Regions from separate parts of the Viridibacillus sp. FSL R5-0888 genome, predicted to be linked through region 2. Evidence: a T-box and tRNA genes for the amino acid it is inferred to sense, from the RefSeq annotation. Region 2 holds a T-box; the other holds one or more tRNA genes.
The links. The T-box of region 2 lies ahead of thrS (threonine--tRNA ligase). A T-box ahead of a tRNA ligase gene usually reads a tRNA of that ligase, here a tRNA-Thr.
Positions count from the first base shown of each region.

Region 1: it encodes a tRNA-Thr, which carries the amino acid that the T-box ahead of thrS (threonine--tRNA ligase) is inferred to sense. The anticodon was not compared.

Region 1 is NZ_JBBPAU010000001.1:602,555-613,948, reverse strand. Features, by position in the region: gene MKY02_RS03065 (ABC transporter ATP-binding protein) at 1-771, opposite strand, end outside; gene MKY02_RS03060 (ABC transporter permease) at 810-1,745, opposite strand; gene MKY02_RS03055 (ABC transporter permease) at 1,742-2,680, opposite strand; gene MKY02_RS03050 (M55 family metallopeptidase) at 2,701-3,525, opposite strand; gene MKY02_RS03045 (S66 peptidase family protein) at 3,841-4,761, opposite strand; gene MKY02_RS03040 (ornithine cyclodeaminase family protein) at 5,101-6,072, opposite strand; gene MKY02_RS03035 (proline racemase family protein) at 6,358-7,368, opposite strand; gene MKY02_RS03030 (helix-turn-helix domain-containing protein) at 7,599-8,138, shown strand; tRNA gene MKY02_RS03025 (tRNA-Leu) at 8,472-8,553, opposite strand; tRNA gene MKY02_RS03020 (tRNA-Cys) at 8,596-8,669, opposite strand; tRNA gene MKY02_RS03015 (tRNA-Gly) at 8,682-8,756, opposite strand; tRNA gene MKY02_RS03010 (tRNA-Gln) at 8,765-8,836, opposite strand; tRNA gene MKY02_RS03005 (tRNA-His) at 8,843-8,918, opposite strand; tRNA gene MKY02_RS03000 (tRNA-His) at 8,966-9,041, opposite strand; tRNA gene MKY02_RS02995 (tRNA-Trp) at 9,059-9,132, opposite strand; tRNA gene MKY02_RS02990 (tRNA-Tyr) at 9,145-9,228, opposite strand; tRNA gene MKY02_RS02985 (tRNA-Thr) at 9,238-9,313, opposite strand; tRNA gene MKY02_RS02980 (tRNA-Phe) at 9,321-9,396, opposite strand; tRNA gene MKY02_RS02975 (tRNA-Asp) at 9,426-9,502, opposite strand; tRNA gene MKY02_RS02970 (tRNA-Met) at 9,506-9,582, opposite strand; tRNA gene MKY02_RS02965 (tRNA-Val) at 9,605-9,680, opposite strand; tRNA gene MKY02_RS02960 (tRNA-Glu) at 9,696-9,770, opposite strand; tRNA gene MKY02_RS02955 (tRNA-Ser) at 9,793-9,884, opposite strand; tRNA gene MKY02_RS02950 (tRNA-Asn) at 9,890-9,964, opposite strand; rRNA gene rrf (5S ribosomal RNA) at 9,976-10,091, opposite strand; rRNA gene MKY02_RS02940 (23S ribosomal RNA) at 10,228-11,394, opposite strand, start outside.
Region 2 is NZ_JBBPAU010000001.1:2,911,779-2,923,172, forward strand. Features, by position in the region: gene MKY02_RS14540 (BTAD domain-containing putative transcriptional regulator) at 1-61, opposite strand, end outside; gene MKY02_RS14545 (serine/threonine protein kinase) at 98-964, opposite strand; gene MKY02_RS14550 (right-handed parallel beta-helix repeat-containing protein) at 1,844-3,073, opposite strand; gene MKY02_RS14555 (dynamin family protein) at 3,456-6,239, shown strand; gene MKY02_RS14560 (NUDIX hydrolase) at 6,287-6,829, opposite strand; gene MKY02_RS14565 (hypothetical protein) at 6,911-7,285, opposite strand; gene MKY02_RS14570 (iron chaperone) at 7,677-8,060, opposite strand; gene thrS (threonine--tRNA ligase) at 8,357-10,297, opposite strand; T-box leader at 10,630-10,870, opposite strand; gene MKY02_RS14580 (phosphoribosyltransferase family protein) at 10,966-11,394, opposite strand, start outside.

The DNA of each region.
Region 1 (11,394 bases), 2.3 Mb from region 2:
ATAAAAGATTTCTCGCTTCGTACCTATTTCAATAATCTTGCCTGCGTACATAACTGCAATCCGATCGGCTATTTTAGCAACCACACCCAAGTCATGTGTTATTAAGATAATGGAGACGCCTGTTTTCTTTTGAATCTCTTCAAACAGTTCCAAAATTTGTGCTTGAATGGTTACATCTAAAGCTGTTGTTGGTTCATCCGCTATTAATAAGGTAGGTTCACAAATTAATGCGATTGCTATAACAATTCTCTGCCTCATACCACCAGAAAACTGATGGGGGTACTGATTTAATCGTTCACTAGGGTTTGATATTCCTACAAGTAAGAGCATTTCAATAGCCTTAGTTTTAGCTTCCGCCTTACTTATCTTATGATGCGTACGTAGCCCTTCAGTCAATTGTTCTCCAATTGTCATCGTTGGATTTAATGCGGTCATTGGATCTTGAAAAATCATAGACACATCTAGCCCTTGGATTTTACGAAGATCAGATTTTTTAAAAGAAGTTAAATCTTTTCCTTTAAAGATTACTTTGCCGTTTGTAATTTTCCCGGGGGGTTGTGGAATTAATCCCATAATCGCATTTGATGTAACGCTTTTACCACAACCAGATTCTCCTACAATGGCAAGTGTCTCACCTTTATGCAAATCAAATGTGACACCCCTTACAGCCTGAACTACGCCGCCAAATGTAGTAAAAGTCACTTGTAAATCTTCCACTTGTAAGATTTTTTCTTTCAATCTCTCTTTTCCCTCGAATGTTGGCTGCCCCATAGAATTGTTGTGCAGCGCTTGTTCACGTACCATGCCACTCACCCCCTTAATTTTGGATCAAGTGCATCTTGTAGCCCATCACCAAGAACATTAAATGCAAACATTGTTAATGAAATAAATAGTGCTGGGAAAAATAATCTCCACCAATGTCCCGACAAAATAACAGGCAATGCATCGTTTGCCATTACACCCCAGCTGGCAAATGGCGCACTAATGCCTAAGCCTAAAAAGCTTAGAAATGCTTCTGCAAAAATTGCACTCGGCACTGTCAGTGTCATCTGTACAATAATTGGTCCCATAGTGTTTGGTAACAGATTTTTTCGTATGATGCGTGAAGTCTTAGCCCCAAAAGACTTAGAAGCTGTTACAAATTCATAATTCTTTAATTGCAACACTTGACCACGTACAATACGTGCCATTCCTACCCATCCTGTAATTGTTAAGGCAACAATAATTGTCGTTAAGCTAGATCCCATTACGACCATTAACAAAATAACTACAAGTAAATGTGGAAGACCATATAAAACTTCAATGATACGCATCATAATTAAATCCACTTTGCCGCCCTTGTAACCACTAATACCTCCATAAATAATACCTATAAAAAAATCTATAAGTGCTGCCATCAAACCTACAAACAAAGAAATTCGTGCGCCGTACCATGTTCTTGTAAACACATCTCGACCTGCTTCATCCGTTCCAAACCAATGCGTCATAGAAGGCGCTTTATTTTGACTAGGGTAATCAGTTGCTGTAACTAAATACGGAGAAAATATCGGAACAAATATCGCCATAATGGCAAGAAATATTAAAAAAAACATCCCTAACATTGCTAGCTTATTCTTTTTTAGCTTACGCCAAGCATCTGCCCAATACGATAATGACGGCCTTACAACCATTTCAGCGTTTTCCAAGTTCTTCGCTTTAGGCTTAAACCACTCGTCTTTTATTTCAATGTCTTTTACATTGGTCATGATGATTCACCTTCTTTTTTGTGCAATTTAATACGCGGATCTAATATGCCATATACAATATCGACTAGGAATAGCATGAATACTAAAAATGCACTATAAAAAACAGTTGAGCCCATAATTACGGGATAGTCACGATTATTAATACTTTCAACGAAGTATTTTCCCATACCTGGAATTGCGAAAATACGTTCAATAACGAAGGTACCTGTTAATATTCCTGCTAGCATCGTCCCCATAATTGTCACGACAGGCATCATGGCATTTCGTAGTGCATGCCGGATAATAATTCTAGAGGGTTTCAAACCTTTTGCTCTCGCCATCTTTATATAATCCTGTGTTAGTACCTCTAACATGCTAGAGCGAGTAAGCCTTGCAATAATCGCCATAGGTCCTGTTGCTAATGCTAAAGTAGGCAATATCATATGAAGCGGGCTTTGCCAAGTTGCCGCGGGTAACCACTTCAGTTCACCTGCAAAAATTTGAATAAGTAAAGTTGCTAAAATAAAGTTTGGAATAGAAATACCTATAACCGCAAAAGTCATCGCAAGATAATCAATTATTCCGTTATGCCGGAGTGCTGCTAAAGTGCCTAACGTTACCCCTGATATAACCGCTACTAGTATCGTTATGATTCCTAGCTCAAATGAAATAGGGAATCCCCTGGCCAATAAGCTATTAACTGAGTCATTTGGTTTCTTAATCGAAGGACCAAAATCAAAGGTAACAATAGCCTTTAAATAGTTCGCATATTGCACCGGCAATGGCTGATCTAGCTTATAGTATTTTTCTAGATTTTCTTGAATTGTAGGATTTGAAGTACGATCATCATCAAATGGTGACCCTGGAATTGCATGCATTAAAAAAAACGTCAATGTCGCAATAAGCAACACTGTTAAAATCATCATGAAGAAGCGCTTTATTATATATTGAATCATTCAAACCCACCTCCTCCTTGTCAGCAATAACGTGTTTGGTATGCCAACTCTGCCATTACTAGCATTGCTCTATATGCCTCTAGAATATCTTTTGCCTTAAACTCCACCATTGTTGTTCCTTCAATAATCCTCGTTCCTGGCATTAACGCTGCCCATTCGACCTGTCCATAATTTGTAAATTCAATGCGTAATGTTGGTGTAGCTGGTGGTACAAGTGGTTTAATTGAATCTTTTTTCGCAATCGCTTCAGCCGTTTTTTCAGCTAACAATGCTCGTGCTTTTTTAGGATGTAATGTCTTCACAGCCGACCTTGAAATTGATTCTTTTACTGCTGCAGTTACAACACCAGGAATAAGTGCCTCAATCTCACGACAAGCACAATCATCACCAGCTAGAAAAATAACTGGCACTCCAAAATAACCAGCCACATATGAATTAAAGCCAATTTCACCAATTTCCACATCATCAATGAAAATTGTTCGAATACTAAATGTCATTGAATGGCTCATTACTCCAGGTTGTCCTGCTCTCGCATGATATCCTGCAAACATTACACCATCAAATGTTTTATCTACGTTTTGAACCATTGAGAGCGGCTTTAAATCTCCCGTGATCAAATCTGCATCCTCATGCAATTCCTCAACTAACAAATTATTCATTTTGGAATGGCTATCGTTTACTAGCACTTCTTTCGCTCCACTTTTAAAAGCAGCACCAATTATCGCATTGGCCTCATCTGTCATAATTTTTCTAGAGTGTTCATAATTATTTTCTGATTGAGATACAAACGTGTAATCCGGTAAACCCGTAATCCCTTCCATGTCTACTGATAAAAAATACTTCACTCTATCACCCCTATTATTTTTATAATATTCTGATAATATTATAAAAATACATTAACAGATTTTTACTTTAATATCAATTATTTAAAAATTAATGTATTTACTTTTGCATTCAATCATTAACTGGATATACTAATAGAAACAAATAAAAAAACTCACCTCTATGAGAGATGAGTTATATTGTAAATGTTTATTGTGTAAATCGAATTTTATTAACAAGAAGTTATTGTATTATAAGGTAACGATTAAAGAATTATGCCTAAGAGCATTGAATTTCCAACTATTATCTAAGCTGTGAAATTATTTAATTGTAAGGTATCACTGAACACCCGGTAAAATAGCTAAATGCTTACGATCTGCATCTAAAATAGCATCCACACCTAATGGAATTGCTACATTTGGTTCACAATGTCCAATTTTGAAGCCTTTCACAACTGGTTTACCTAACTTGCCAAAATAATGAGTAAATACTTCATCTATTGTGAGTGAATCTACGTATTCTTTAGGCTCTGCGTTCGTAAACTCTCCGATAATAACACCTGCTACTTCATCTAACTTGCGTGAAAGCTTTAACTGATTGAGAAGACCATCAATTTGAGCCGGCTCTAAACCAATATCTTCAATAAGCAATATTTTTCCTTTAGTATCGATTTCATACTTAGTACCAATACTGCTGACAATTAGTGTTAGATTTCCTCCTGTTAGTTCCCCTCTTACAGCCCCACCAGATACTGTTGTAAGCATAGAGATATCTTCTTCATAGTGAATCTCAGCAGGTTCAAACAACTGCTTAAACATATGCTTAGAACGTTCTGCTACATCTTCTCGCCCCATACTTGATAAAGTTGGACCATGGAAAGTTACAATATCAGAATACAAACCAAAAGCGGTATGTAAATACGTAATATCTGAAAATCCCCAGAAGATTTTAGGATTCTCCTCTAATAATTGATAATCAATGCGTTCTGCAATACGTGCAGCACCATACCCACCACTAGCACAGAGAATAGCAGCAATATTAGGATCTTCAATCATTTCGTGTAAATCAGATAAACGCTCCTCATCAGTTCCTGCCAAATAACCATTCTGCAGTTGTACAGACTTTCCAATAACATATTTCAGGCCAAGCTCCTCTAAAAAAGCGAATGACTTTGTTAACTTCTCAAAATTTGGTGGACTAGCAGGTGCAATAATCCCAACCGTATCTCCAACCTGCAATCTCTTTGGACGTATTTTCATTTCTTAAAACTCCTAATAATATATTCTGTTTCTTATCTCTACTTTATCAAACTCTATATATGAAAAGCGAATAAAGAAGCATTCCTTGATTTACTTATTCACGAAGTATTATAAGTCTGCTGGAAGTACACTTTAATTAAGTTACAATATAATACTTTAATTCCATTGAGAACTGTTAACCCCAGAACTTCTACCATCTAGTAAATTGCTAGGGGTTCTATATGTAGAAATGCACAAAAAAAGAGGAGCACTCTTTCCCCTCTCTCTTCTAAACATCTATTTCTTAAAATGTTACAGGAACCTTCTCAAATTCCTCATTACTCGCGATTATAAATTTGCTTATAATTCCACATGTACCCCTGCTTTATTCGCAATGGCCTTATCATACAAATATTTAGCGACAACTATATCCGCAATCGCAAGACCCACAGATTTAAAAATGGTAATTTCCTCATCCTTTTCTCTACCTGGCCGCTCCCCACTTACCACTTTTCCAAGCTCTGCATGAATACCAGTTTCAGAAAATACTCCTTCTTGAATCGGCACATGTAAATCTCCTGTTTCTTCCAGAGCTGCGTCTTTTGCTTCTACAATAACTTTATGTGCTGAAGCAATTGCACTTGACGGTAATTCCTGCATCGTTGGACGGAATGAGCCCACCGCGTTTACGTGCGTACCTGGTTTCAATGCTTCGGTGAAGACCGGGATTGTCGAGCTCGTTGCAGTCACTAGAATATCTGCTTTTCGTACCACTTCATTAGGATTATCACAAAGAACTGTTTTTACTTTAAACTTTTCTTCTAAGAATTGAGCAAACTCTTTTGCTTTTGAATCGCTACGATTAAATAAATGAATTTCTTCTATATCTCTTGCAGCTAAAACTGCTTCACACAAACCTTTTGCTTGCTCACCAGTTCCAATAACACCTAATACTTTCGCATTCTCACGTGCAAAATACTTTGTCGCAACACCTGATAAAGCACCTGTTCGAATAAGAGTTAAAAAAGAGCCTTCAAGCAAAGCTAACGGTTCACCAGTTTCAATATCAGATAATAAAACAACACCCTGAATGGTTTTGCCAGTTTTCTTATTATCGGGAACCACCGTTACATATTTAACACCCATTGTTTGCAACTCTTTGGCAACGGAAGGCATGACAAGCCCTGTATTTGCTAGGCCAAAAGGAAGTGACAACCGAATTGGTGTCTCTGTTCTCGAGGCGGAAAACTCATTTAATGCTTGCGCAACACAGTCCATTACCTCATTCATATCCATCAAATTCTTTTGTTCACGTGCACTTAAAATCAACATATCTTTTCCTCCAGTACTGAACTACCTAACAAATACATGTTGCTCTGCGAGATTATTGAACCACCATATTTGATTCTGGAAAGGATGCATCCTTAGCTTCTTCAAGAGATTCTATTTCATCACCAAAACGTGAATGCACAATTGCGGTTCCCGTTAAATCATCCTCAATATTATTTACTATGTTTCCAGTATCAATAAGTGATGATACAGCAACATAAATAGTTAATTGAATAAAATTATTCTTCTTTTTGCACCACCCCTTCTTTCTTTAAAGCTACGAAACTATCAAATCTCTTCCAATAAGAATCCTCTTGGCAAAGTGTCGCGTGGATCAACTAAAAATTGGTGGAAACCTGTCAGGAAAGCTTCTCCTGTAACTTTTGGAATAACCGCTTCATACCCCGCTACATTGCTAATCGATAATATCTCACCAATGAATTGGCCATCTGTGATGCTTTCGTGAACAAAGCTTCCCTTATCTTCCAATTCACCATGTGCATAAAGGCTTGCCAGTCTTGCGCACGTACCTGTACCACAAGGTGAACGGTCGATTTGTTCATCAGCAAAAATTGTAACATTACGCAAATTTGCATTCTCTCCTACTGGATCATCTGAGAAAATAACACCATAAATGCCACGAAGGCCACTTTCAAGTGGATGAACTACATCTATTTTATCTTCGATATATCGTTTGATTTTCGTTCCCCATTTTTGAATTGCAGGTAAATCTTTGGTATTTACTTTCAAACTCATCTCTTTGCTTTTAACAACTGCGTAGAAAGCACCTCCAAATGAGATATCAACATTGAATTCATAACCATCAATACTTACAGGCATATCCTTTTCCAATACAAATGACGGAACATTTTCAAAAGAAACCGCTTCTACAATAGAACCATTGCATTTTGCATAGGCTACTATTTCACCTGCAGGACTATCGATGATAAATTTCTGATTTTCTTCTGTCACGATGAAACGACCTGTTTCTATCCCCATCGTGATTACACCAACAATTCCATGTCCACACATCGTGCTCCAACCTTCATTGTGCATAAACAGTACTCCAAAATCTGCATGAGGGCTCGCAGGGGGCGTAATAATACATCCATACATACCGTGATGCCCCCTTGGTTCAAGCATCAGTACTTCTCTTATGTAATCAAGATGTTCCATGCAGTAAGCACGTCTTTCCAATTGAGTATCACCTTTTATCTCGGGTAGCCCATCCGTTATAATTCGTAATGGTTCGCCTGCAACATGTACATCAACTGTTGTATATACTTTTTTAATGATCATTTAAATCTCTCCAATCCAATTTTTAAAATACTATTTCAAAATGACTTATAAAAAGAGACTCTAGTTATTTATTAACATATGTTTTATAATTTAAGTGAAAGTTCAATATATTTGAAGTATTACTTAAATTACAATAACCTAATATTAGATTAGAGGTAATATTCTGTCAACTTTATTTTTTAAAATATATAATGATGTATACTTTACATAAATTGAGATGAGGTATTGTTATGGACAAAACAATTGGAGATAAAATTAAAAGCCTACGAAAAGAAAGAAAATTGACCCTTAAGGAAATTGCAGACAAGACTGATCTATCCATCAGTTTTTTATCACAAGTTGAGCGTATGAAATCATCTCTAACACTAGAATCGCTTAAGAAAATATCTGAAGTACTTCAAGTAAATCCTAGTTACTTTTTCAGCACAGAAACAAAACAAAAGCAGCCAACTGTCATTCGTGGAATTAATAGCAGTGCGGATTTGACCGTCAACCAATTCATTTACAAGGACTTGTCCGGCAATCATACAGGACTTGGCTTTAACCCACTTTTTATAATTCTAAATCCCGGAGAAAACAAGGGGAATCAATTTACTCATCACGGAAAAGAATTTCTGTATGTTTTAGACGGCATACTGACTGTACAAATAAATGATGAAGAATATCATTTAAACGAACATGACTCCATTATCATCGACTCTAGTAGTCCACATTATTGGTTGAATCTCACAAGTACACCTGTTAAATTTTTATGTGTTTCTTCAGAATGAAAATAAATAAATCCAAATTTTGTTTCTATAATTACTAATACTAAAAAAGAGGAGGGAAATTTCCCTCCTCTCTTTTAGGACTTTACCCTCTTCTTTAAAATTTGTAGATACCTACTCAAACCCCTCATCAATCTCAATTATAGATAATTCCTCTACCAAGTTTGCAATATCTAATTTAGAAAGCCAGCACCTTCATAGCTAACATTGAACGACTGTGGTTCTAGAATATTTTGCACCTTAAATTCCACCAGGGTTCTTCCCTTAATGAAAGAAATTTTGACAACAAAAAAGAGCTCTCATAATGAGAACTCTTAAGAAAATTTATATTTAGGATACCGGTGGTCGGGGTCGAACCGACACTCTCGAAAGAACACGATTTTGAGTCGTGCGCGTCTGCCAATTCCGCCACACCGGCATAATATTATTATAGATTATATGTAGTTATTTTAAAAATAATTGGAGGCGGCAACCGGATTTGAACCGGTGGTAGAGGTGTTGCAGACCTGTGCCTTACCACTTGGCTATGCCGCCGTAAATAGAAAATGGAGCGGAAGACGAGGTTCGAACTCGCGACCCCCACCTTGGCAAGGTGGTGTTCTACCACTGAACTACTTCCGCAAATTTAACTGGGGTACCTGGATTCGAACCAGGGCATGACGGAATCAAAATCCGTTGCCTTACCGCTTGGCTATACCCCAATAATATGGGGCGACTGATGGGAATCGAACCCACGAATGCCTGAACCACAATCAGGTGCGTTAACCACTTCGCCACAACCGCCATAATATTATTATTATATCTAAATTATTTTATTGTCAAAAATTAAATGGGGCGACTGATGGGAATCGAACCCACGAATGCCTGAACCACAATCAGGTGCGTTAACCACTTCGCCACAACCGCCATAATATAATTTAAATTGGCAGGGGCAGTAGGAATCGAACCCACATCAAAGGTTTTGGAGACCTCTATTCTACCGTTAAACTATGCCCCTAAAATAAAAAAATGGTGGAGGGGGACGGATTCGAACCGCCGAACCCGAAGGAGCGGATTTACAGTCCGCCGCGTTTAGCCTCTTCGCTACCCCTCCAGAAAAACATGGTGCCGGCGAAAGGAGTCGAACCCTCGACCTACTGATTACAAGTCAGTTGCTCTACCAACTGAGCTACACCGGCATTATTATGGTGGGTCAGGACGGAATCGAACCGCCGACACTTAGAGCTTCAATCTAATGCTCTACCAACTGAGCTACTGACCCATAATAATTTAATATTCTTTTTTAAAAAATGGCGGTCCGGACGGGACTCGAACCCGCGACCTCCTGCGTGACAGGCAGGCATTCTAACCAACTGAACTACCGGACCATTTGGTTGCGGGGACAGGATTTGAACCTGTGACCTTCGGGTTATGAGCCCGACGAGCTACCGAACTGCTCCACCCCGCGATAATGGTATTATTGACTTAAATGGTGGAGGATGACGGGATCGAACCGCCGACCCCCTGCTTGTAAGGCAGGTGCTCTCCCAGCTGAGCTAATCCTCCGTATAACGTTATAAATGGTGACCCCTACGGGATTCGAACCCGTGTTACCGCCGTGAAAGGGCGGTGTCTTAACCGCTTGACCAAGGGGCCATTTAATAAATGAGAATGTGTATGGCGGAGAGCAAGGGATTTGAACCCTTGAGACAAGGTTACTCGCCTACACGATTTCCAATCGTGCTCCTTCGGCCACTCGGACAGCTCTCCAAAAATGGCTCCGAAGGTAGGACTCGAACCTACGACCGTCCGGTTAACAGCCGGATGCTCTACCACTGAGCTACTTCGGAATAATATGATCGCCTAGCAACGTCCTACTCTCACAGGGGGAAACCCCCAACTACCATCGGCGCTAAAGAGCTTAACTTCCGTGTTCGGCATGGGAACGGGTGTGACCTCTTTGCCATCATCACTAGACTATTGTATTACCTAAGGACAAGAATAATTATATCATCTTTTTTAAATTTTAGCAAGTGTTTTTTGCTATTTTAGAAAAGTTTTTTATTATTCTCTCAAAACTGGATAAATTACATTGAAGTTTGTTAAGTAAAATTTGGTTAAGTCCTCGATCTATTAGTATTCGTCAGCTCCGTATGTCGCCACACTTCCACCTCGAACCTATCTACCTCATCGTCTTTGAGGGATCTTACTTACTTGCGTAATGGGAAATCTCATCTTGAGGGGGGCTTCATGCTTAGATGCTTTCAGCACTTATCCCGTCCACACATAGCTACCCAGCGATGCCCTTGGCAGAACAACTGGTACACCAGCGGTGTGTCCATCCCGGTCCTCTCGTACTAAGGACAGCTCCTCTCAAATTTCCTACGCCCACGACGGATAGGGACCGAACTGTCTCACGACGTTCTGAACCCAGCTCGCGTACCGCTTTAATGGGCGAACAGCCCAACCCTTGGGACCGACTACAGCCCCAGGATGCGATGAGCCGACATCGAGGTGCCAAACCTCCCCGTCGATGTGGACTCTTGGGGGAGATAAGCCTGTTATCCCCGGGGTAGCTTTTATCCGTTGAGCGATGGCCCTTCCATGCGGAACCACCGGATCACTAAGCCCGTCTTTCGACCCTGCTCGACTTGTAGGTCTCGCAGTCAAGCTCCCTTATGCCTTTACACTCTACGAATGATTTCCAACCATTCTGAGGGAACCTTTGGGCGCCTCCGTTACTCTTTAGGAGGCGACCGCCCCAGTCAAACTGCCCGCCTGACACTGTCTCCTACCCCGCTAAGGGGCATGGGTTAGAAGTTCAATACATCTAGGGTAGTATCCCACCAACGCCTCCTCCGAAGCTGGCGCTCCGGAATCTCTGGCTCCTACCTATCCTGTACAAGATGTATCAAAATTCAATATCAGGCTACAGTAAAGCTCCACGGGGTCTTTCCGTCCTGTCGCGGGTAACCTGCATCTTCACAGGTACTATAATTTCACCGAGTCTCTCGTTGAGACAGTGCCCAGATCGTTACGCCTTTCGTGCGGGTCGGAACTTACCCGACAAGGAATTTCGCTACCTTAGGACCGTTATAGTTACGGCCGCCGTTTACTGGGGCTTCAATTCGCACCTTCGCTTGCGCTAAGCACTCCTCTTAACCTTCCAGCACCGGGCAGGCGTCAGCCCCTATACGTCACCTTACGGTTTTGCAGAGACCTGTGTTTTTGCTAAACAGTCGCCTGGGCCTATTCACTGCGGCTCTCTCGGGCTTTCACC
Region 2 (11,394 bases):
TCATATAATGTATAGCAGGTTCTGGTGGAATAAGCTTAGATATCAATATGTTGTCTTCCATATTGTACCCCTTTCTCATTCTCATTGATTTACATTTCTATATTAAAAGTGCTTTACTCCATTGATGATAAAACACACTAATCGTTTCAAAACGATGTGAGGGATTATTTTCTAATGCTTTTGAGCAAATATTATATAGATCTATTGAAGCCTCCCACATTTCGAAACTTTTATCACTTCGTCCTCCTATAAACGCATATGCTAAACCTGCTAAAGTATATACATTTGTAGCACTTGTAATTTCAGCGTTTAATCGATATTCTTCAGGTGCTTTATACCGACTAGAACCCCAAAAATCCTCACCAATATCATTAAAGACAGGTGCTTTTTTAAAAAAATCAATGTCGCAAATATGCAATTTATTATTTTTGAAATTATATAGTATGCTACCATCATAGAAATCAACCATCACATATCCTTTATCTTCTACAAAAACCGCAAATTCATATATTTGGTTCAATATCGAAATACGTTCTTTTAAAGATAAACTCCTTAATTTCACAAAAGGAGAATCAGGAGAATTGTACTTTTCAAAAGGCGTAAAATCCCAATGATTATGCATACATTCTCCTTCTACCCATTTAAATTTCAATCCGTAACCATTTTCTGTCTGAAATGTCCCTATGCATTGAATTAATAAGGGGTGATCAATATGTTGATAAACTTTCTTTGCTTCTTTTAGGCGTTTAATCGCTGACTTTATATCTCCAGTATATTCTAAATTTCTTGCACCTGCATATTTAATGAAATAACGTTCGTCATTTTCTATAATTCCAAAACAAATGTTTCCTGAATCCTGCTGATCAAAAATAGTAAATACTTTTACTGCTTTAAGCCAATTAAAATCATGATATTCTCTTAACTCTAATAATAATTTATTGCTTCCAATGCATACTTTAACCAAATTTTGCTCCTTCATTGAGCTTACGTAGTTTATAGAGGGGTGATACGTTTACTCAAAATTGATATACCTCTAAAATGTTTGGCGAATTTTTCATATAACATCATACCTTTCAATATATTTCCATTTAGTAAAGTATTCGAAAACCGAATATTCTTATATTAATTGTACAGTAATTACTAAAAGCCTACACTAATAAATTCTTTGCAAGAGTACGTAGTATTTATGTTTAGTTTTTTGGCACACTTACGGAGACGTGAGCAAGATTGGTTATATGTTATTCAATAAAAGGACAGTGAGATTTAAAAGGGGGGTTTAGGAATTTGCGAGAATACATAAAACTATACATGAAAATGCTTTACTTGTTCCCGTAGCTTCGCATGAGGTAAATGAGAAGAAGGCATAAGAACACTACTATGTTATTAATTAAGCTTTTTCTTAAATAGCCATCCACCACCAACAGAGATTATAATTCCACAAATAAAAGCAGAGCAAACGAACATATCAATCTTCCCAATCGCAAACAACAGAATAGGACAAATCAACAAGAAAATCCTCCAACTAATAACAAGCTTTTTTAATATTCTTCCCCCATCACAACCTTAAATATATACGCTAGCAGTTTGTTAAATATCACTATAATGATTAATTATTTTCTTTTTATTGTTAATTAATAGGAGGTGCTGATTTTCGAATACGCCCATTTTATTAAGTTATAGAAAATCAACAGTAAAATAGCCAAAAATAAAAAAATGTATGCAACTGAAATTACTTAGTAATGTAATTCATTCATAATATGTGTAACATATTATGAATGAATTATCATGTACAATTACTTGTCTTTAGTGTTACAGAGTAGAAGGTCTCTTTTCCCCATGTAAATCACTTTGACGCAAGTTGAATTTTTTCAGTGTTTTGTATGAACTCATTGTAGGTATTATTAATTCGAATAATCGTTTCAGAAGTATTAACTGCTTTGTTTGTTAGAAGTGCTTTTTTGTTAGCTTCACTTAGCTTATTGTACGTAATATCGTATTGTGAGCCTGGACCACTGTTTTTCCAAGCCATAAACTGAATCGTTCTCCCCACAGTAACAAAAGTATTGTTTTTAAATGTTGGGTTAATTGCGCCACTAGCTAAAATCCCACGAGTACTAGCATTACCATTCGCTACATTCCGGATTAAATTTTTTTCAATAACAGAATTCGTCCAATTCATGACACGAATAGCATCCAAGCGTGTTTTGTCAATTTGATTATTACGAATGATAACTTTATCATGATACATTTTACCTGAATATTTATGGGTACCTATAGCTCGATCAAGATTCTTAAATTTATTGTTTTCAATTGTTATATTTTGATTTGGCGTTTTATCATACTTGCTCCATTTTTGACTCCACCCTGCTGTCGTTTTATCCGGTGTATCAATATTAATGGCTTCTTTGTTCTTGTTTGCTGATGCTTTGGAATTTGTAAACGTATTTTTTCGTATAACAACATTCTTAGAAGCATCTAGTTCGATAAAATGTCCAGAATACATATTCTTAAATTGAATATTTTCCACTTTTACATTTTGGTTATGCCCCATGATCAAGGCAATGCTATCTTTCTCGTAATTCATATCAATTGTTACTTTACCTTCACCTATAAAGGAAATATTCTTTTCACCATTATATTTGCCATATACACCCGATTTATTGGCTTTTGATGGTTTGATTAATTGAAAAATTGATTTTGAAGCTTTAAATTTGCTTGTACCCGTTTTCTGACCTTTAACAATACTTACGCCATCCTTCATTTTTATTGTTACATTCGATGGAACATATAGCGTATTACTAATTATGTAAGTTCCTTTTTTTAATACGAGCGTTCCGCCACCTTTTTTCTCCAATTTCTCTAGATAGGAACGTAGAACATAATAATGCTTAGTATTACTATTATATGTAGTGTATTTCAACATCTTTTTATCTACAGGTACTGTTTTTGGTGAAATTGTATAAACACTCTTTGTGGCAGCTTCTACAGAATTAGGTGTAACCCCTATCCAAATACTCAGCATCAACACAGTAGCAGCCAATAATGAGCCCATTCTCTTTAATTGCATAATCATGTTGTAAAATTCTCCTTCTCAAAAAATGATAATAATATGGACAGATTTTCATATACTTTTTTGCAAAACCTCTTATCACCCTATTCCAATACGTATTCACTATACATTGTTTTTTATACGAACTCTACATGGAATGTTACAACTTAATGTAGAATATTATATTCATATTAAGTTATTAGAAACATTTTCTGTTTTCACACCACTTGGAAAGGAAATTGATAAAAAAATGAAACTTTTCTCATTGAATTTCAATCTTACTTAAAAAATGAAAGATAAATGAAATTTCCCAAAAGAAATTCTTTGTTAAAATAAAAAGCAACAATACTAAAAAGTGTTGTCACATGGAGAAAAATGTATTCTTCAAGATATAGTGGAGGAAAAAATGAGATTAGAAAAACAATTAATCAAAAAGATATATTATGAAACATTCCTAATAGACAATGAAACACATCCACCTCTTCAAGTACTTGGGGAAGCTTATTTAAACGAACAAAAAAATGAGATTTCCGATGGATCTTATATTCGTTTTGCACAAGGTGAATTTTATTATCACCATCAAGATTTTGAATCAGCTATTTTTAAATGGGAGAAAGTTAGTAATGAATTAGCACCATGGGCACAAAAGAATATTGCGGATGCTTACTTCGAACTTAACCAATTATCAGTTGCTGAAAATGTTTATACCTCCATTACTACTGATAACAAAATACTTATGACTGAAATTGTACTGCAATTACTATCTCTTTACATCGAGCAAAATAATCTTGATTCAGCTTTCGCTGCTATTAAAGAAGCGGTTTCTTTAAATCCCGATTATCCAAATGTTACAAAAATTGCACGTTCCTTTTATGAAGAACAGCGAGATTTTGACAGTGCAGTAGAGCTTGCTGTGAATGAGTTAATTCGAACAGAATCTTCTCCTTGGTTTGAGGTTCTAAAAGAATATATCAATAATGGATTTACTAAAAATATTTCACCAGACTATTTTTATGAAGTATTAGTTACATTAAATAATGTTGATCAAGTACAATTTACCCAAATTGTTTCATCACTTTGGCACAGCTATAAAAATGAACAAAATTACTTATTATGGCTCAAAACAATAAATGAATTTTTCTTACTAATCGAAATCCATTCTTCCGATATATGGGACAACATTTCTTCTCTTTACGAAGAAACGTACTTTGAATTAATCCAAGGTCAATATATGCTCAGAGAATTACACGATATCATTCCAAATCTTTTAACAAATTGGTTAAAGGTAGCCAATCCGTCTCATTCTGTATTTCCATCTGCTGCAGTTTTGGCATGGGATGAGATTTTCCCTTCCGAAATAGATTCAGCAAATATAAAACATGCGGAAAACCTACTGTCATATTCTATTAATCATGTGAATGGCTTAGAGTATAGTTTACATCTTTTTGAATCTATTACACAGTGGGCACAAAAACATGATTTAGAAATAGGTCATCGATTTAGATGGTTAGTTAGCGAGCTTGCAGATTTAAGAACAAATCGCCTTTTAGTGACTGGAACTTCAGGAAACGGAAAAGCTTCATTTATTAACTCTATACTTGGTGAAAATATATTAGAAAACTCAGTCTCAAATGTAGTTGTCTTTAATAATGAAGCTCATACAGAAATTAACGCGATATCAGATTCAGCAATTACAACAACTGAGAATTTCTCAGATTACCATAACATGATGTCTCTGCACCCTCAATCAGATAGAGATAGAGCATATGTTGAATTTAAATTACCATGCAGATTTTTAAGTAAAAATAAACTTACTTTGGTTGTTACACCAAGCTTTAATAGGAACAACGACACTAGAGATGAGACATTTGAATATTTAAATTCTGTAGACGAATTATTATTCGTATTGAATGCGGATTCACCTTTTACTGACAAAGAACGTGATATTCTATTAAGTATTCAAGAACATACACCAAATCTACAAATTCATTTCTTATTAAATAAAATCGATAACATTTACAGTGAAGCAGAAGCAAAAAGAGTTTTAGATGATACGCAAGTGAGAATAAACGCATATTTCCCGCATGCGCGAATTTTCCCTTACTCTTCGTTATATACAAATAGTCAACAACTAAACAAATTATCTGAGTTTATTCATTCTAACTTTAACCATAAAAATATCGATGCAGAACGTACTGAAAAGCTATTGTTTTTCATTCGAAAAACAATTTCATATCTTTTGGATAAACGCATCGAGATGGAAAATAACCTAGTGGATTCTATTAATTGGAATGAAGATATGTTAGTTAAACTAAATGGTTTTATTAATAACCTTACTGCTTTTGAGAAGGAAAAAATTCATTTAATTACAGAATCATATCGGACAATGAAATACGAAATTGCTAATGATCTTACAGAACATATTCCGAAACTATTACAGAGTTGTTCTGATTTAATTAGTGAAGAAAGCGATTTTGGGCACATTGACATTGAACTAAATACAGCGATGAACGAAAGAGTTCAAAAATATCTAGAAAAAACTGTGTTACCTAATCTTGCTCGCTCTATGCAAAATTGGATTGCAACTTCTAATAATGAGTTCCTTCAAAGTCAATCGTACTTAGAAGAAATCAGTGAAGAACTTAATTCTTTATATGGAGAAAATCGAATACAGCTAGAATGTGACTTTAAAGTGCTTGATGACTGGCGGAGAGATACCGATAGAATGACAACTAGAATACAAATGGAAGAAGTAAATATCTTGCGCAGATTTACACCAGCACAATTTTTACTGAAAAGTGCCGGTAAATTGTTTGGCGTTCTTCCTAAAAATAAAGCTATGTTATATAACAAATACAAACAGTATTTAGAAAATGAAGATTATACTGATGTAACGGATTCTATTATGAACAAATTTTTCTTGCAATTTGAGCTATTTGAAAACGCTCAAGCGCGGGATATTAATATATTCTTTAGAAGTCCATTTGGCGAGTTGGAACAAGCTGTAGAAAACACTCATATAGAAATACAAGAAAAACAAGATACACTGCATAAAATGAAATCAAATCCTGAAGTTTATCATGATCCTATAACGCTCTTTGAATTAAGATTACGTCAATGTGAAGTCATCTTAAATAAAGGTGAGGATTATTCCTATACAGATTTAACTTTAGAAACAAACATAGAGTAAAAATAATATAACTCCAAAATCAACAATAAAAGTTGATTTTGGAGTTATTATTTGTTAGCTTCACTTTTTTTCGGTACCTTGCAACTAGAACTAGATGGTGTTGACCACGGTAAAATTTTATCAATTCCCTCTTTATTTATTGAAGTGCACCGTTTAAAATCTGCAATAACTTGTTTATCCGGAGGACTAATCACTGAAGGTAATGAATCCATTTTAAAAAATTTCAATTCCATAACTTCCGATAGATCTTCTTTTAATTCACCACTATATTCATCACAAATATATGTACTAGTAACATTATAAACCTCGTCACCATGCGGATATTTATAGTAAAGATTTTCTCCAGAATAAACATTAAATAATTGCAGTTTTTTTGTAATTAGTCCTGTTTCTTCTGCTAATTCCCGTCTTGCTGCATCTTCTAATTTTTCTCCTAATTCTAATGACCCGCCAGGTAATCCCCAACATTGGTTATCTGTTCTTAGTTGAAGTAATAGTTGTTTATCTTTATTTACGACCAGTACACTGGCGCCTACCATTAATAGTGGCCTAGTGCCTACTATCTTTCTCAAATCCATAATATATCCCAAGTCTATCACTCCTATATTTCCATTGCCTTATCATTATTCTTTATCAACTATCTTATACTTCAATCGATTTATCATCTAACATTAATATCTCTTCGCATAGTAAACCATAGTTAAAAATACGGATGATATATATACCGTCATCATGATTGAGAGTAGATTGTATGCTTCTATTTGTAAGTTACTAACTGGATTAAAGACTATCATTAATATTACAACTACTGCTATAAGGATAAAATAATTCACATAAATGGATCGCTCTCTTATTTTTTGTGCTCGTTCATCTTTTGCAGCAAGATGTTGCACTAAGAAAGCTAAGCAGAAACACATAATGCTAATAGCAATTAACATTAGTGAAGATGGAAATTTATTTACACTTAATGAAACACCATTCATAAATAAAGCCAGAACACCAAATATAATGCCCATAATGATATAGCCCATCTGTGTTTGTTTCATTCGTCTTCATTCCTTCCAATTTAAAATTAAAGTCTATTGGGATTCTCAATGTTTAATGCAATTGCTAATAAAAAATTGGTTATATTAACCATAATACCCATCATTATATTGTAAAGCAAGCTTTACAATTGAATATTCCGTAACTTATATATTCAAAACTGAAATACTGCTTGCTCTTTCATAAATACCGTAATACTTCTATCAATATAATTTTCACTCAACAAAATTTCACTTTAATTGATCCGTAATGACTTAAAGCGTGTCAGTATTAGTGCTTTCCATCAATAATTATAAAAACAATACTAAACGCCTTAATTAATGAACAAACAAAAAGAGTATGTTTTAAATTTCACTTAAAACATACTCTTTTCTTTTAAATTGAATGAGTTTATTATTTCTTTTTTAATTTGCCATCAGCTTTCTTTTTATTCTCAGCAGCTCTGAATTTAACTATCTCACTTACTAATTCATAAGGAATCGGCTTTTCTAGTGGAAACTGCACTGCTCCCTTTGAACTTTTATAATCCGATAATTCATGTTCAAAAGCAACAATCCCGCTAGAAGTTGGATAAAATCCTATATGTTTTTTATAGGCAGCAAAATGTACCAGATTGCCATGTAAAGCAAAGGTAGGCATTTGATAACTAATTTTTTCTTCTGCCTCCGGTACTGCATCTTTTATAACTTTTCTTATCGTTTTTAGTTTTTCCTGAACCTCATGAGGAAATTGTAAAATGTATTCATCAATTGAATTAGACTTATTGTTCCCCTCCATGATTTCTCCTTTCATACTCAGCTATCCTTAAAATCAACTTTGTACTCTTTTATATATTTTAAAAAATTAGATGTTACTATTATATTACAAACACTGTTAGATTAAAGGTTCATTGACAGGCGATTTATTAAAAATTTAGTAGCCTTTCGCGTAATGCAGTATAATTTTGCTTAAATATTTTCATTCCCTCTCCTCCTTTATTATTATTGTAAAGAAGGAGAGGTATAAATTAAATTTATAAAAAACTAATGATACTCGTTGGTTTTGCTTATGACACTTGAATAAATTGAAATTAGTTACCCAAGGTCATACTCACTATTATTCAAAGATTTGTTTTCAATGCAATTCTTAATTTTAGAAATAAAATCATCAAGCTGGACTTCCAATGAATTCTCCTGACCATATTGTCTTAAGTTAACAGATTTATTTTCCATCTCATTATCCCCCACAATAAGTATAAATGGAATTTTCTTCATTTGAGCTTCACGTATTTTATACCCTAATTTTTCTTCACGTAAATCAAGATTGACTCTGATTTCCTCTTGTTTTAAGCGCCTAGTAACTTCTTCAACATACTCTTTATGCATTGAGTTTGATACGGGTATCACTTGAACTTGAATAGGTGATAGCCAAATAGGGAATGCACCACCAAAGTGTTCAATCAATATTCCAAGGAAACGATCAATTGATCCAAATACTGCTCGGTGAATCACGACTGGCCTTACCTTCTGATTTTGTTCATCAATATATGTTAAATCAAACTTCTCTGGTAGTTGGAAATCAAGTTGAACTGTTGCACATTGATGGCTACGTTTAATCGCATCTTTAATATGAATATCAATCTTAGGTCCATAAAACGCACCGTCTCCCTCATTGATTTTGTATGGATAGCCAAGGTTTTTTAATACTCTTTCAAGAGATGCTTCTGCCTGATCCCATAATTGCACACTTCCCATAAAATCTTCTGGACGTGTTGATAATTCAATGTCATATTCAAAACCAAATGTTTTGTATACACGATCAATTAAACGTAAGGCTAGTAAAATTTCATTTTCAATTTGATCCGGTCTGACAAAAATATGTGCATCATCTTGGCAGAATGTTCGAACACGTAATAAACCATTTAATGCTCCACTAAATTCATGTCGATGCACTTGACCAAATTCAGCCATTCGAATCGGAAGTTCACGATATGACCGACGTTTATCTTTGAAAATCAGCATATGTCCCGGACAATTCATTGGTTTCAAAGCAAATTCTTGATCATCTACCTCTGTAAAATACATGTTTTCTTTGTAATGATCCCAATGTCCGGATTGCTCCCATAATCTTTTATTCATCATAAATGGCGTGCGTACTTCTTGATAATCATATTGATGCTGAAGCTTACGTAAAAACACTTCTAATTCATTTCGAATAATTTGCCCATTAGCAAGGTAAAATGGCATACCTGGTGCTTCCTCAGAGAACATAAATAACTCTAATTCATTCCCTAGTTTACGATGATTTCTTTTTTGCGCTTCCTCTACAAAATGAAAATATTCTTCCATCTTTTCTTTTGTAGCAAAGGCCACACCATATATACGTTGTAGTACTTTATTGTTACTATCCCCTCGCCAATATGCCCCTGAAATATGTGTTAATTTAAATGCTTTAATAAATCGAGTTGCTGGTAAATGCGGACCTCGACACAAATCTACAAATTCTCCTTGGCGATATACTGTTACTATTTCATCTTGAGGAATGTCTTCTAATAGCTCTAGCTTTAATGGATCTTTTTGAAAAAGTTTTTTCGCCTCTTCACGTGACAATTCAACACGTGCAATCTCTATGTTTTCAGCGATTATTTTAGACATTTCTTTCTCTATTTTCGCTAAATCCTGCACTGTAATAATACATTCCATATCAACATCATAATAAAAACCATTGTCAATCACTGGCCCTACTCCTAAGTTCACATCACCATACAATCGTCTAATTGCTTGAGCTAATACATGAGCTGAAGTATGCCTCATAATCTCTATACCAGCTGTTGACTCTAAATCAAATAACTCCACTTCTGCATCATGTGTAATATTACGATTCAAATCATATCGTGTGCCATTGACTTCTCCCGCCACCGATTTCTTTTTTAGACTAGAACTAATAGAACTAGCAATTTCACCTAATGATACTCCCTGCACATACTGCTTTTGATGTCCATCTGGAAACTTAATCAAAACTTCCTTTTGACTCATAACACTTCACTCCTATTTTTTTATAAAATAAAAACACGCACACATCCCTATATAAAGGGACGAGTGCGTGTCATATACCCGTGGTTCCACCCAAATTCCCATCTCATAACTCAATAAGTTACATATTGATGGCTTTGTGTAAGCTTTATCGTTGCTTCTACGGTACTGATTACTCTTTTTCACCAATACTGCTCCAAGGTGGTAAATAATTCATCCGCATTAGGAAGTTTTCAGCCTTGCCTTCCCTCTCTGTAAAGCGGTTAGAATTACTCGTGTCCTTATCATTGCATTCTATATTTTTTTTAAAAAACAAAAAACACACTCATCCCTCATGAAGGGACGAGTGTGTATAATACCCGTGGTTCCACCCAAATTTCCATCTCATAACTCAATAAGTTACATATTGATGGCTTTGTGTAAGCATTATCGTTGCTTCTACGGTACTGATTACTCTTTTTTCACCAATACTGCTCCAAGGTGGTAAATAATTCATCCGTATTAGGAAGTTTCCAGCCTAGCCTTCCCTCTCTATAAACCGTTATGAAATACTCATATCCTTGTCATTGCATTCATTATTATAATTTTTACCACTATATAGTATTATTTCCCATTAGTCAATAGAAATTTATTTATTTTTCACGAATTTTTCAATAAAATCCATCGGTTATTTAATCAAAAAGTGGTAATTCTTCTAAGAAAATAATATCCTCGCGTTTAGCCGCATCTCCTTCTGCTAAGATGGCCGCTTTTGCTACTACATTTCCTCCAGCTAATTCAACAAGTTCTTCTAATGCTCTTAAAGACTCCCCGGTGCTAATCACATCATCAATAATCGCAACGCGTTTTCCCTTAATCTCTAGCGCGTCTTTTTGATCAAAGCACAATGTTTGTTTTGCTTGTGTTGTAATCGAATGCACTTCATTCATCAATGGATTTTGCATATATGGTTTAACTGTTTTTCGTGCAACATAATAAGCTGATAATCCTAATTGATTAGTAACTTCATAAGCTAATGGAATCCCCTTTGCTTCAGCTGTTACAATAACATCCACCTCAGGAAGCTTGTCTACTAATAATGGTGAAGCTTCTCTTAAAAG